2 linked regions of the Aliamphritea ceti genome follow. The protein of the gene in region 1 interacts with the protein of each later gene in a pairwise test. Links are inferred from orthologs where the notes say so. Each region holds a gene or a part of one and is shown on either strand. Other genes may lie near its edges. The genes, in order: OCU49_RS20105 and clpA.

The links.
Region 2: the proteins of OCU49_RS20105 (region 1) and clpA interact in binary tests that used the Escherichia coli proteins (3 or more experiments, as listed by UniProt). The link is inferred for Aliamphritea ceti from one-to-one orthologs.

Annotation. Positions count from the first base shown.
Region 1 is NZ_AP025282.1:4,443,011-4,452,336, reverse strand. Bases 2,354-5,668 are described here. They hold OCU49_RS20105 (ATP-binding protein), read right to left. Parts: upstream 5,269-5,668; coding sequence 2,554-5,268; downstream 2,354-2,553. Other genes in these bases: OCU49_RS20100 (ABC transporter substrate-binding protein), read right to left, coding at 5,265-5,668; OCU49_RS20110 (hypothetical protein), read left to right, coding at 2,354-2,540. Also shown: OCU49_RS20120 (vWA domain-containing protein), read left to right, coding at 1-1,577; OCU49_RS20115 (DUF2489 domain-containing protein), read left to right, coding at 1,683-2,162; more of OCU49_RS20110, read left to right, coding at 2,274-2,353; more of OCU49_RS20100, read right to left, coding at 5,669-6,230; OCU49_RS20095 (TonB-dependent receptor plug domain-containing protein), read right to left, coding at 6,282-8,462; OCU49_RS20090 (methyltransferase), read right to left, coding at 8,822-9,326. UniProt on the Escherichia coli protein: Member of the two-component regulatory system UvrY/BarA involved in the regulation of carbon metabolism via the CsrA/CsrB regulatory system. Phosphorylates UvrY, probably via a four-step phosphorelay.
Region 2 is NZ_AP025282.1:2,901,634-2,906,209, reverse strand. What follows is about bases 1,563-4,576. They hold clpA (ATP-dependent Clp protease ATP-binding subunit ClpA), read left to right. Parts: upstream 1,563-1,945; coding sequence 1,946-4,207; downstream 4,208-4,576. Other genes in these bases: infA (translation initiation factor IF-1), read right to left, coding at 4,347-4,565; clpS (ATP-dependent Clp protease adapter ClpS), read left to right, coding at 1,579-1,932. Outside these bases: icd (NADP-dependent isocitrate dehydrogenase), read left to right, coding at 1-1,000; OCU49_RS13375 (cold shock domain-containing protein), read right to left, coding at 1,087-1,323. UniProt on the Escherichia coli protein: ATP-dependent specificity component of the ClpAP protease. It directs the protease to specific substrates. It has unfoldase activity. The primary function of the ClpA-ClpP complex appears to be the degradation of unfolded or abnormal proteins.

The sequences.
Region 1 (9,326 bases):
CGGCGGTCGTTATTACGGGTATTGCTGGTTGTGCTCAGCAAAAGTACCAACAATCTGAGAAGAAAATCGAAACTTCTGCGGAGGTTTTGCAAGAGCCGCAGGTTCAACTGCTATCTAAGATGGGGAAGCGCAGCCTGCAGGCTGATAGTACCTATATGCCAGTGATGGTGCCGGGTATCTCTACAGAAAATTATCAGCGATTCGAAAATAATCAGTCGCATTCTCCAGCATCCCGTCCATTAAGTACGTTTAGCCTGGATGTGGATACTGCCAGTTTTGCAAATGTACGACGTTTTATTAATGAGGGACGTTTGCCGCCGGTAGATGCCGTACGTACAGAAGAGTTGGTGAACTACTTTAGCTACGATTATCCACAACCTAAAGGAACAACACCTTTATCTCTTGAGTATGAGCTGGGTGCCAGTCCCTGGAGTTCAAAAGCAAGCTTGCTGAAAGTTGCTATGAAAGCCCGGGATATGAACAGTGACAGAGGTTCTAATCTGGTATTTTTGGTGGATGTATCAGGTTCGATGTCGAGTGCTAAGAAACTCCCATTGGTTAAACAATCGCTAAAACTTTTAGTCAAACAATTGAATAAACACGACAAAATAAGCCTGATTACTTATGCCGGTAACGCACGACAAGTATTAGATGCTACACCCGGTAATCAGCGGAGAAAAATTCTAAATGCGATTGATGCTTTGGATGCAGGTGGTGGTACTTATGGTGAAGGTGGTTTAAAACTGGCCTATAGCACTGCAGTAGAGCATCTGATTGAAGGGGGCGTAAACAGAGTTTTACTCACTACCGATGGTGATTTTAATCTAGGTATGACCGGTGTAAAGGAGTTGGAACGTTATATAAGTGAGCAGCGGAGCCAAGGCGTTAGTCTGAGTGTGTTGGGCTTTGGTGAGGGTAACTATAACGATCATCTTATGGAAACCTTAAGTAATGCGGGAGATGGTAATGCTGCGTATATCGATTCACTTCAGGAAGCGCGTAAAGTACTGATTGAGCAAATGGCGGCTAATTTTCATACATTGGCATGGGATGCCCGGATACAGGTAGAGTTTAATCCGGCCGTTGTACAAAGTTACCGCTTAATTGGTTATGAAAACCGCCAGTTGGAAGCTGAAGCATTTTTAGATGAGCGAACTGATGCTGGTGAGGTTGGCGCGGGCCAGACTGCTACTGCGCTGTATGAATTGATTTTACAGGACCAGCCATCTACCCATGCATTACGTTATCAGTCATCTGATGATCGTTATAACATGGTTGATAATACTGAGCTTGGCTATATTCGATTACGTTATAAAATACAGCAAGGTGGTAACAGTCAGGAACAGGCATTAGCCGTTCGTGCAGATAGAAATTGCCAGCTTTTACAGAGCTGTAGTCAGGATTTCCATTTTGCGGCTGCTGTTGCCGGATATGGTCAGAAGTTGCGTAATCATCAGTCATTATCGGCATTTAGCTGGCAGTCTCTGGCTGAATTAGCCCGAAAGGGGAAAGGCCAGGATATTTATGGGTATCGGGCAGGTTTTATTCAACAGTTACAGCTGACAGCAGAGCTGTGAAAAATCATCGTCGCTTATTTTCAGAACAGGCCAGAGCTCTATAGCTCTGGTCGGTTTTAGGGGATAATACATTCTATAGTGAATAAGAGAGGGTAGAGGTTGTGGATGTCTGAGACTGTGGTGTATGGGTTAATAATGTTAGGGCTGGTGGTGAGTGCCGGTTCGCTGTGGTTTATTTTGCGAGTGTTAGGTCAGCAAAAATCCCAGCGTGAAGAGAACCAGCGTCGTCTGGAGACTGTCGCAAAAAAAGCTCAGGAACACCGTGCATATTTAGTTGAAAGTTTACAGGTGATTGCGCAAACACTGATGAATGAAGAAATGTCCGTGGTTGAAGGCTCAATTCGTTGTCGTATGCTACTGGATAACTTAGATCCGCAGCTTTGTATGAACGACGATTTTGCAGTTTTCAGCGAAGTGTACGAAAAGACTCGGCATATTCCCCGCTTAAAGGAATGGAAAGCATTAAAAACTAAGCAAAAGCTTCCGCATATGCAACTAATGGATGATGTTGAAAATACCCACAAAGGCGCTGTTTTAATTGCGGCAGGTAAGCTGCGGCAACATCCTTTTGATCGTTATCATTAAGTAAGTATGCAATTTCTTCTGATTTTTTTTGTTACCTTAATTTTTCTGTTACTGCTAATCGTGGCTTTGGTGTTTGGTCGTACGCCTACATATCGTCCAAGCAGGAAGTCAGTGCTTGCACTTTTGCAGGGTATAAACGATGGCACGACAGGCCAGCAAGCCTGGGCGGTGTTTCTTGGATCACCAATCTTTCATGATGAAGCTTTAGAAGGTATTCGTCGTGGCTGCTATGAATTTGATGAAGGCCTAACTGAACTGCCTGCTAAGCCTGGGTTGCACGGGCGTTTATATGATGCGGCCGGACGGGCGTTTATTCATGAGCAGGCAGAGAAGCTGACGGACATTATTAAACACACACCTGTAACCCGGGATTTCTGATTAAATCTTATCTTTAACTTCCATCTGTCTCATCGTTATATTGCTGATGCTCAATAAGACGTTGTAATCGCCACAAACAGTGCCAGCTATTGCGAATATCTGCTTTTTTGACCGCGTGTGTGAGGTCGATACTGGCTAGTTCCAGTGCCGGTAATTCGAACAGCCCTGCAAGTCCTGTTAACTGATGCGCATGATTGCGCAATTTATGTATATCCTGAGCAGAAAATCCTTCTTGCAATGAGGTCAGCTGACGCAGAAGCTCGGCATGCAGGTCTGCCGCATTGAGCTTGTAATTGCTCAGATCTGTGGCGCTTTTTTCGTCATGAGGTTTAGCTGCAGGCGGTAAGCTGCCCAGCTCTTGCTTCAGCAACAAACGCATAGTATTCAGCAGGCGAATATCGTTAATAGGCTTGTATTCGATACGGTTTACACCGGCATGAATTAAAGCCTGTTCTTCGCTGGAAACAACATTTGCGGTCAATGCAACTATGGGTATCTGCGGTAACGTTTGACGAATCTGAAGAGTGGCTTCGATACCGTCAATACGAGGCATATGTACATCCATCAGAATAATGTCTGGTTGATGTTCGGTAGCCAGCTGTATCGCCTGCATACCGTTCATCGCTTCAATAACTGACGCGCCAGCGGTACCCATAATTCTGCTTAGCAGCAGGCGGTTAAAGTCGTTATCTTCAGCGATGAGTACTTTAGTGCCGGATGTCAGTTTTGGCAGTTTACTGGTGAGCTGTGAACGGCCGGACTGAGTACCTGAATGACTCAGCCACTTACTCAGATTAATCTTGCGTAACGGCTTTGTCAGCACGGTAATGTTGTGGTGGTTCTGTATTTGTGTGAGCTCAGTAACATCATTGTTAAGTGAGGGCACCAAAAGCAAAATGTTACCTTTAACGCCTTTGAATATTTCTGGAATACTGCGTTTTTGCTGGTGTGCAATATCCGGATCCGCACTTAAGCCGAAAATGAGAGAGCTGTTACTGCCGGATGTTTGCTGCAGCTGGCTGCTCAGATGTTGCAGAGTTCGACACGGGATAATCTGTGTGACGACGCTGTGAGCCAGTTTGCTAAGTACCTGCAGGCTATTGCGGTGCTGATCAAAGATGATCAGTTCTTTCGTATGGCTAAGTGGGCGGGGTGGCGTGCCTGCCACAGCAGGTGTTGCTGGCAGACAATTAAGAGTACATATAAATTCGGTACCTTGCCCTTCCATACTGCTAAGACGAATTTCTCCTTCCATCAGTTCCAGTAGCTTACGCACAATGACCAGGCCTAACCCGGAACCACCAAAACGACGTGTTATAGATGAATCAGCCTGAGAGAATGCACTGAAAAGATGCGCTTGTTGGTCTTGATTAATGCCAATACCGCTATCGAGTACGGAAAGCTCGATGCGTAATGTATTGTCGTTTGTTTCCAGTCGTTTAAGGCTGACCATTACATGGCCTTCTTCGGTGAACTTAATGGCGTTGCCTATCAGGTTTGTTGCAACCTGGCGTAAACGCATTGGATCCCCGAGTACAATTGGCGGAATGTCCTCACTGACCTGATAAATTAATTCTAACCCTTTGGTTGCAGCACTCTGTGCCTGCATCTCAATCGCGCTATGAATGCATTCTTCCGGGTTAAACGGGATACTTTCCAGGTGGATAGCGTTGGATTGCAGTTTTGCAAAATCGAGAATGTCATCAATGATGGCTAGTAACATGGTGGAAGTCTGGCTAATAATTCGGCAGTGTTCCTGCTGTTCAAAACTTAGCTCTGTTTGTTTGAGCAGACCCGTAAAACCAAGAACTGATGTAAGCGGTGTGCGCAATTCATGGCTCATTCGCGCGAGGAATTCGTCCTTGGCCATATTGGCCTGATCAGCTCGCTCTCTGGCTCTGTGTAAAGCATGGTTCTGAGTTTCCAGATACTGCATGGTTTTACGTAAACGCTGGGTTGCTTTATCTACCTGGCTTTCCAGTAACTGATTAGACGCCTGTACCCTTTCGGCGAGCAGGTTTATGCCACGTTCTAACGAACCGATTTCCGCATTGGATTGTTCTGTGGCCCGGGCAGATAGTTGTCCTTGCTGCAATTTGCCAACCAGCTGGGTGAGATCGATTATTGGATCCGTCAGCGTGTGGCCAACACGGGCGGCAACGATGAAGGTGACCAGTATGCCTATTAATAACAATATGAGGCTATTGGCGATGATATCCAGTTGTCGCTGGCGCATGGGTTCACTGGATATCGCAATGACAACCCAGCCGAGGATTTGTGGTGACTGCTGTTCTGCATATTCTGGTGAGTCGTCTATCAGTATGCCAGTCGCCATCACCGGTGTTGCAAACAGCCAGTAGCCGTTTTGTCTGTTGTACGTAGGAGATGGTCGCGGAATAAACTGAAAATCGATATCAGTCGACCGATAGATAAGTTGTCCCTGAGCATTGAGGAATATTACGTCTTTAACGTCAGCTTCCTGTATCGGGCCTTTACTCAGGGCCTTAAGTTGCGGAGTCAGCTCTGAGATGATGCCAAACTCTGCGGCAGCAGCCATCAGGCGAGACATAGTTGCTCCCCTTTCGACCAATGCAGTTTCGTTATCTGCAATACGGGTGGAAATAAAATATCCCGCCAGTATCAGAGTCATTACCAGCAGCGGCACCAAAGTAATAGTGAATACTTTTAGTCGAATGCCTTTTCCAAAGCCGTTTTTCAGTAGACTCATCTTAGGTCTGCCTCTTTGATACGGGCTTCGAGCTGAGAGGGAACAGGCAATTCAATATTCAAGTTGCGGGCTACCTGAGGGTTGGTAATGACGGAAAAGTAATTACTGTAATTTGCTGGTGGCAAGGTGCCTTCACGGTTGTAAGCATTAAGAATTTCAGCGGTCTGCAGACCTATCTGATCCGGTGTGGAAATCACCGCAGCAATCGCGCCGGCATCAACGTAACTACGGGAGAAACCTACCAGCGGAATATGTTGCTGATAGCTCATGAAAAGAATCCATTTGGCCGTGGTACGGTTAAAAATAGCCTGGTCGGGTAATGCCAGAAAAATGTCGGAGCGAGCCATGATAGGCTGCAGCATTTGCAAAGGATTATCTTTGTTGACTAATTCATCATGGTTGAGTGTAAAGCCAAGCGACTTACTGACGGTTTCAATGGCTTGCAGATCTTTGCCTGTAGTTGGTCCGAGGATCACGCCAAGGCTCTTGGCGTTTGGTTGTATAGCCCGTGCCAGGATAACGTGACGGTAATAAGGTTGGTCAAGAAAAATAGCCGTATGGCTGATGGCCTGCTGTCGGGCTGAATAGCGCTTTTGTAAACTCAGAAAACTGGGTTTGGGAATAAAGCTGCTGATTATTTTACTGTTGGCAGGGGCCTGACTGAAGATATAGTCTGCTGCGGCACTGCCAACAGTAATCAGCGGATCGAACTGCTGTAAATAGTCAGGGGGGAGTTTACGTAAGTTTTCCAGAGAAATGCTCTGGGGCGCAGGGCCTTCAGACTGTAAAATGATTTCACGGTTAACGATTTGATAGGGTTGCTGTTCATTGCTCAGGACGACCAGAGCCTTTGCAGCTGCGTTGGCAGCGCACAGGTTAACAATGCAAAACCAGCAGAGCAGGCTTTGCAAAATTTTTAGCCCTTTTCGGAGCTTAAAGCTGGTCAGTACACACCTATCCATATGCTTACTCTGACATTGATCGGTGACCTAAGGTCAAAATTCCATTACTGCTTAAAAACTCAGTTCCATTTGCATATAAGCCCGTCGGTCAAACAGGTTATCGGCATAGAATTCCGGATATGGATCATCTAGCAGATTATGCACAAGAAAATTTACTTTCAGTTCGCTGCCACTCTGATATTTAAAGCCTTTGCTGATTTTTATATCCGTTCGGTTGTACTGACGGTTAGGCACATTGCCACTGCCTTCCAGCCATTTAACTTCAGACATGTAAAAGTGTGAAATACTGAATTGCAGGTTTTCCGGAAGTGTCACGCTGGCCAGCAACGATGCCGTATGCATTGGTGTACGGTTTTCTAAACGATCAATCTCGTCAGCGTCACCTACGTTGCTGTGGCCTTTATTGCGAAAGCCGCGGACGTGAATATAGCTGTAGTTAAATAATATCAGTGGGTTGAATTCAACATTGGGTTGATAGCGAATCTGGGTTTCAAAGCCCCTGTTATTCCATTCTGCACCATTCGTTTCTGTGCGGTAACGTGTATCACCGCTAGCTGTGCTTGCCGGGTTCGCTATTGGTTGAAAAGCAGTGGCGATACCGTTGTCTATACGCTCGTAAAATATTCGCAGATCAACCTGACTGTTATATTCAGGCCAGTTTTTAAAATAGCCAACATCCAGTGATCGTAATCGCTCAGGTTCAATATCAGGATTAGCCAGTGTTTCTATTGTGTAAATGGACGGTGAAGATGACGGGAGAAAGCTGGGAGTGCGGATGATGTTTTGCATATTAGCTTCCAGCAAAGATGGCATTCTATACGCTTGGCTGACCGAACTGCGTAATCCACTGGTGTCTGTTAGCTGATAGTTAGCGGCTAAGCGCGGGGAAATACGTGTTTTGCTGTTTCCTGCAGTAGCCTGTTCAACCATTGCGCCGGCGTTAAAAACCCAGTCGTTGATACCACTGTATTCCCAATTGGAGAAAATACGGGTGCGCTCCTCGCTGATCCAGTCTGTGGTATCTAATAGCTCGAGACTTCGGGCCTGATCAAACTTATAGCCGCCACCGATTACAAACTGATTGACTGGGGATATTTGCTTCCGCCAGGTCATTTCAATATCGTGCTGTTCGATATCCCCGACTTCACTGGTCTGACGAACAGGGTTTGCAGCAATAAAAGCTTCAGCCTGGGCGGATGTGAGAGACGGGCTGAGAGATCGTTGTACCGCTGCTACATCAAACAGTGGTGCTTCCAGATTGTAATAATTATGTGAATACTGGATTTCTACTTCAGCTTCGTCCTGAAGTATGCGCTGCCATTTAATATGCTGGCTGTTGGTGTGATAGGTGCGTTGTGTGAGATCCGGTGTACTGTCGATATCACCAATGTTGGTATAACCTTCACTCACACCCAGATTAAACGTCAGAGTGTCTTGGAGATTTGGGGTGATCACGGTATTGAAGTTTAGGTATTTTCGTGTCGCATCATCTTTGAATTTACTCGTGCCATCATTGCTCAGGTTGCCGGCAGAGAGGGCGAAGTTACCCAGTGAATAGCTGCCTTTATGGCGTGCTTCAAAGTTCTGTGTATTCAGGCTGCCAAGTGTATATTTTATGCTGCTTCCTGGCTTCGACAGACCGGAGCGGGTGATAATATTAATGGCGCCGATAAATGCATTTGAACCATGTGTAGCGCTGTTCGAACCACGAACAACTTCAATACGGTCGACGTCATCTACAGTAAGTCCTAAAGTATCCCATATGACGGTGGATAACAGCGGCACGTATATTGACCGGCCATCAACCATTACTTCCATTTGTGAAGGAAACTTATCGCTCATACCATGATAGGCAACTGCTGAGGTATTTGCCGAGGTGTTATAAGCCATCATGCCGGGAACTAAACGGAACAGATCCGGAATGGTTAGTGCTGAAGAGGCATCGATAACGGCCCGATCAATAACTGTAATCGCTGCTGGTGATTCATGGCGTTGTTGTGGCAGGCGTGTTGCTGCTGAAATAAGAGGGATATCAGCCAGATAGTTTAATTCTGAGATTGCATAATCTTCATCGTTATAGGCGAGGTATTCATCAACGGCGGTGATTGCCTGCTGTGCCTGAGACAGGCAGGTACTGCTCAGCAATGCAATAAAAAGCGACAACTGAATAGGTAGTGGTCTCTGCACTGAAAAACGGTAAAAGTCTGACCAGTGTGTTTTTGATAACGACATAGTTGTCCGGCTGTATATTGCAAAAAAGATAGTCTCTGTATCCTGATCAGAGTCTTGTTTGCTAATGCTGTCCTTAAATATTTAACCGCACAAACAGCTCGAGAGAATCCAGAATTGGTTTTAAACATCCGGTGTTTTTTTGTCAGGTTTATATCCTGTGAAAGAGAATTTTCTGACTCTTTTCCTGACCTGAATACTTCAGCTGCGGCCTAAGATGGGTCGGCATATAGCTACGTAAATCATGTGTTTCAATATACATAATAACTGCTATTTATGCATATGGCAGCAAGATTTTTAGGCTGTATAGAGGAGGAGAGATCTTGTGATTCAGGCCTTTGTCTGTGCTTCTTATGAATGGTTCAGCGTTTAATACAGCGAAGAATGACAAACTTCTTATTACTGGCCTGAGTTGTGCAGTTTCCGAACAGACGCTTAAGGGGGACATGATAACCCAGATGGCGGTTACCAATGACTAACAACTCGCCACCGGTTTTGAGAACCCGTTTAGCATCCTTGAACATTTGTATGGCGATAAAATCGCCTATCGTATTTTGTTGATGAAAAGGGGGGTTATTCAGAATTATATCGGCACTGTTATCTGAAATTCCAGCCAGGCAGTCAGTAACGTGAAAGTCAGCCTGTCTTTCAGTGTGGTTACTTGCAAAGTTTTTTTCGGCAGATGCTACGGCCATAAATGACTCATCTACTAATGTTAGTTTTGCATTTGGGTTCGCCTTAGCAGCAGCAATTCCAAGTAAGCCATTACCACATCCCAGATCAATGATACTGCACGGCAGGTCACCGGATGGCATGTTGTCCAGAAAGAAGCGTGTGCCGATATCCAGCTTATCGCGGGAGAAAACA
Region 2 (4,576 bases), 1.5 Mb from region 1 along the record:
GGATGAGACTTTACGGGCATTTAAAGAGTTTGCAGTCGGTATAAAAGGGCCGCTGACTACGCCTGTAGGTGGGGGTATTCGATCGCTGAATGTCGCGCTGCGTCAGGAGTTAGACTTATATGTCTGTCAGCGACCAGTGCGCTGGTTTAAAGGAGTCCCGAGCCCGGTTATTAAACCTGGTGATGTAGATATGGTGATTTATCGGGAAAACTCTGAAGATATTTATGCGGGTGTTGAGTGGCAGGCTGGTACCGCTGAGGCACAAAAAGTTATTGATTTTCTGCAGCAGGAAATGGGGGTAACTAAAATTCGCTTCGATCAGATGTGCGGTATAGGTATCAAGCCGGTTTCTGAGGAAGGTTCTAAGCGTTTAATACGTAAAGCGCTACAGTATTGTGTTGATAATGACCGGCGTTCTCTAACTCTGGTGCACAAAGGTAATATCATGAAATTTACCGAAGGTGCATTTAAAGAGTGGGGCTATGAGCTTGCTAAGCAGGAGTTTGGTGCAGAGCTACTTGATGCGGGTCCCTGGCTGAGTTTTAAGAATCCTCATTCGGGGCGCGAGATTGTTGTTAAGGATGTAATTGCAGATGCAATGTTGCAGCAGATTCTTTTGCGTCCTGCTGAATATGATGTTGTTGCTACCCTGAATTTGAATGGTGACTACTTATCCGATGCGCTGGCAGCGGAGGTAGGAGGGATAGGCATAGCACCTGGTGCGAATTTATCTGATCAGATTGCAATCTTTGAGGCAACGCATGGTACGGCGCCAAAATATGCAGGCAAGGATATGGTTAATCCAGGTTCTATTATTCTATCTGCAGAAATGATGTTGCGGCATCTGGGTTGGATAGAGGCGGCTGATCTTATAATTAAAGGTATGGATGGCGCTATTGCAGCGAAAACGGTGACCTATGATTTTGAACGTTTAATGGATGGTGCGACTAAAGTTTCCAGTTCAGGATTCGGAGCGGCGATTATCAAGCATATGCAATGAGGTTTTGCAGGCATAAAAAAAGGCAGCTTAGGCTGCCTTTTATTGTATGAAGTAAAGCTAGGCTTTAGTGCGTCGGGAAGACCTTATTAAGAATTTTCCGCTTGTTCTAATGCAGCCACTTCAATAGGCTTTATGTTGATCGCGTGAATACCCTTAGGTCCCGGTGTCGTCTCAAAACTCACTTCCTGGCCGGCTTTCAAACTCTTGTAGCCATCGATAAGTATTACCGAATAGTGAGCAAATAAGTCTTCATCATGTTCTTGCGATATAATAAATCCGAAGCCTTTGGCGTTATTGAACCACTTGACTTTCCCTGTGTACATTGGTGTCCCCCAATATCCGATTAAAACTTCGACCCTAATCTCCCTGGGTCTGTTAACTGAACGACCTCTTGTTGATACAATGTACTACAGCTGAGGTGCTTCCATGTTCCTGAAAAGTGTCTTGCAGGGACTACCGATACAACAAATTTATTATTCCTCCTGCAGAAAAAATTATAACATTCTTCGGAGTTAGACGAGCATTACAAGACTCCCCATTATGAGATACAAAAATTGGTAAATATTGTGAAATGTGATATGCGTCATTTACAAGGAGCCATCCGTTGCTCTAGCGACGACCAGGATCCGCATGATCATGGGACTGGTGTCGTCGAAGAAGTTTCTAAACCTGAACTAAAACGTCCATCAATGTACCAAGTACTAGTGATGAATGATGACTATACCCCTATGGACTTTGTGGTGGAAATATTAATGGTTTTTTTCTCTATGAATCAAGAAAAAGCCACACAAGTTATGTTAACGGTCCATACTAAGGGTAAGGCTGTGTGTGGTGTGTATACCCGGGATGTCGCAGAAACTAAAGCAACTCAGGTGAATCAGTACGCTAAGGAGAGTAAGCACCCGTTGCTGTGTGAAGTCGAGCAAGCGTAGCGGAGCGATTATTATGTTGAATAAAGAATTAGAAGATACGCTAAGTGTGGCTTTTAATAGTGCTCGCGCAAAACGTCATGAGTTTATGACGGTTGAGCATCTGTTGTTGGCTTTGTTGGATAATTCAGAGGCCTACTCTGTACTGCAGGCATGTGGAGTTGATGTAGATAAGCTAAGAATTTCCCTGTCATCTTTCATAGAGGATACAACACCTTTACTACCGGATAATATTCCTGATCTTGAGACTCAGCCAACGCTGGGTTTTCAGCGTGTTTTGCAGCGGGCTGTATTTCATGTTCAGTCATCAGGTAAGTCTGAAGTTACTGGTGCTAACGTGCTGGTGGCAATTTTCAGTGAGCAGGAAAGCCAGGCTGTATACGTGCTTCAGCAGCAGGGTGTTGAGCGTATAGATATTGTTAATTATATCTCTCATGGTATTTCCAAAGTCAGCGATGCTGATGAGCCGGCTGCGCTGGATGATTTAAGTGAAGCCAGTGCGCCAGCTGAGAAAGACAAAAGCCCTCTCGCTAATTATGCAGTTAATCTGAATAAAGAAGCAGAGGCTGGCAATATCGATCCGCTTGTAGGGCGTGATGATGAAGTTGAGCGAGTGGTACAGATTCTTTCCCGTCGGCGTAAGAATAATCCATTACTTGTCGGAGAAGCTGGTGTCGGTAAAACGGCCATTGCTGAAGGTCTGGCTAAGCTGATTATTGAAGGTTCAGTACCTGAAGTTATTTCCCAGAGTACTGTTTATTCGCTTGATCTTGGTGCTTTGCTTGCAGGTACGAAGTACCGTGGCGATTTTGAGAAGCGCTTAAAAGGTTTGTTGAATGAAATTCGCAAGCTTGATCATGCCATTTTATTCATTGATGAGATTCACACCATTATTGGTGCAGGTGCAGCATCTGGTGGCTCTATGGATGCTTCAAATCTGCTTAAGCCTCTTCTGAGTTCGGGGCAGTTGCGCTGTATTGGTTCTACAACCTTCCAGGAATTCCGTGGAATCTTTGAAAAAGACCGTGCGCTAGCGCGTCGCTTCCAGAAAGTAGATGTTCTTGAGCCGTCTGTTGATGATACATACCGAATTCTGCAGGGCTTGCGCAGCCGCTTCGAAGAGCATCATGAGATTAGCTACACAGATAACGCGCTGCGGGTTGCATCTGAGCTGGCGGACCGTTACATCAATGATAAGCACATGCCTGATAAGGCTATCGACGTGATTGATGAGGCCGGGGCGTATCAGCGCCTTGTGCCTGAAGATAAGCGTGCTGAGCTGATTGATGTCGCTGAAGTTGAAAGTGTGGTTGCTAAGATCGCCCGTATTCCTGTCAATAACGTTACTGCATCGGATAAAGAACAGCTGAAGAAGCTGGACAAGAATCTGAAAATGGTTGTGTTAGGGCAGGAAGAAGCTATTGATACTTTATCTGCTGCAATCAAGCTTTCCCGTGCAGGGCTTAAAGAGCCAAACAAGCCGGTTGGTTCATTCCTGTTTTCTGGTCCGACCGGGGTTGGTAAAACTGAGGTAACTTCTCAGTTAGCGCGGATAATGGGTATCGAATTGATACGCTTTGATATGTCTGAGTATATGGAGCGTCATACCGTATCCCGTCTGATTGGTGCTCCACCTGGTTATGTTGGTTATGATCAGGGTGGTTTGCTTACCGAAGCAGTTACTAAGTCGCCGCATTCTGTGCTGTTGCTGGATGAAATTGAAAAAGCTCATCCTGAAGTATTCAACTTGCTGCTGCAGGTTATGGATAACGGTACGCTGACAGACAATAACGGCCGTAAAGCTGATTTCCGTAACGTGATTTTGGTAATGACGACTAATGCGGGTGTTGAGCAAATGAGTCGTGCCTCTATTGGCTTCACACATCAGGATCATACGACTGATGGTATGGAAGCCATTAAGAAGATGTTTACGCCTGAGTTCCGTAACCGTCTGGACGGCATTATTCAGTTTAAAGCTTTGCCTATGAGTGTTATCAAAGGTGTGGTTGATAAATTCCTTACTGAGTTGCAGGTGCAGCTTGATGATAAAGGGGTTCAGCTAAATATTGATGATGCTGCTCGAACTTGGCTGGCTGAAAAAGGCTATGATGAAACTATGGGCGCGCGTCCTATGCAGCGTCTGATTCAGGAGCAGCTGAAAAAGCCTCTTGCAGAGATGATTCTCTTTGGTGAGTTGTCTGATGAAGGTGGTGAAGTTGAAATCAGCGTTGATGAAAACGATAAGTTGGTACTCGATGTGGTTGCCGCAATGGCATGATCATCTGTACTGACCGTCCATAAAAAAACCGCTTGTGAAAACAAGCGGTTTTTTTATTAAGGGTCGGCGCTGGCGGACAGCTATAGATGCTAAGTTAATCAGCAGTTAGCTAATAAGTTGCAGAGCCGAAAAACCGTAATTAGCGGGCGCGGTAGGTGATGCGGCCTTTGGTCAGATCGTAAGGTGTCAGCTCAACTTTTACCTTATCGCCAGTCAGGATGCGGATGTAGTTCTTACGCATTTTGCCAGAGATATGTGCAGTCACAACGTGACCGTTTTCAAGTTCTACGCGAAACATGGTGTTAGGCAGTGTGTCGGTGACAACGCCTTCCATTTCAATACTATCTTCTTTTGACATTAAGTACCTAC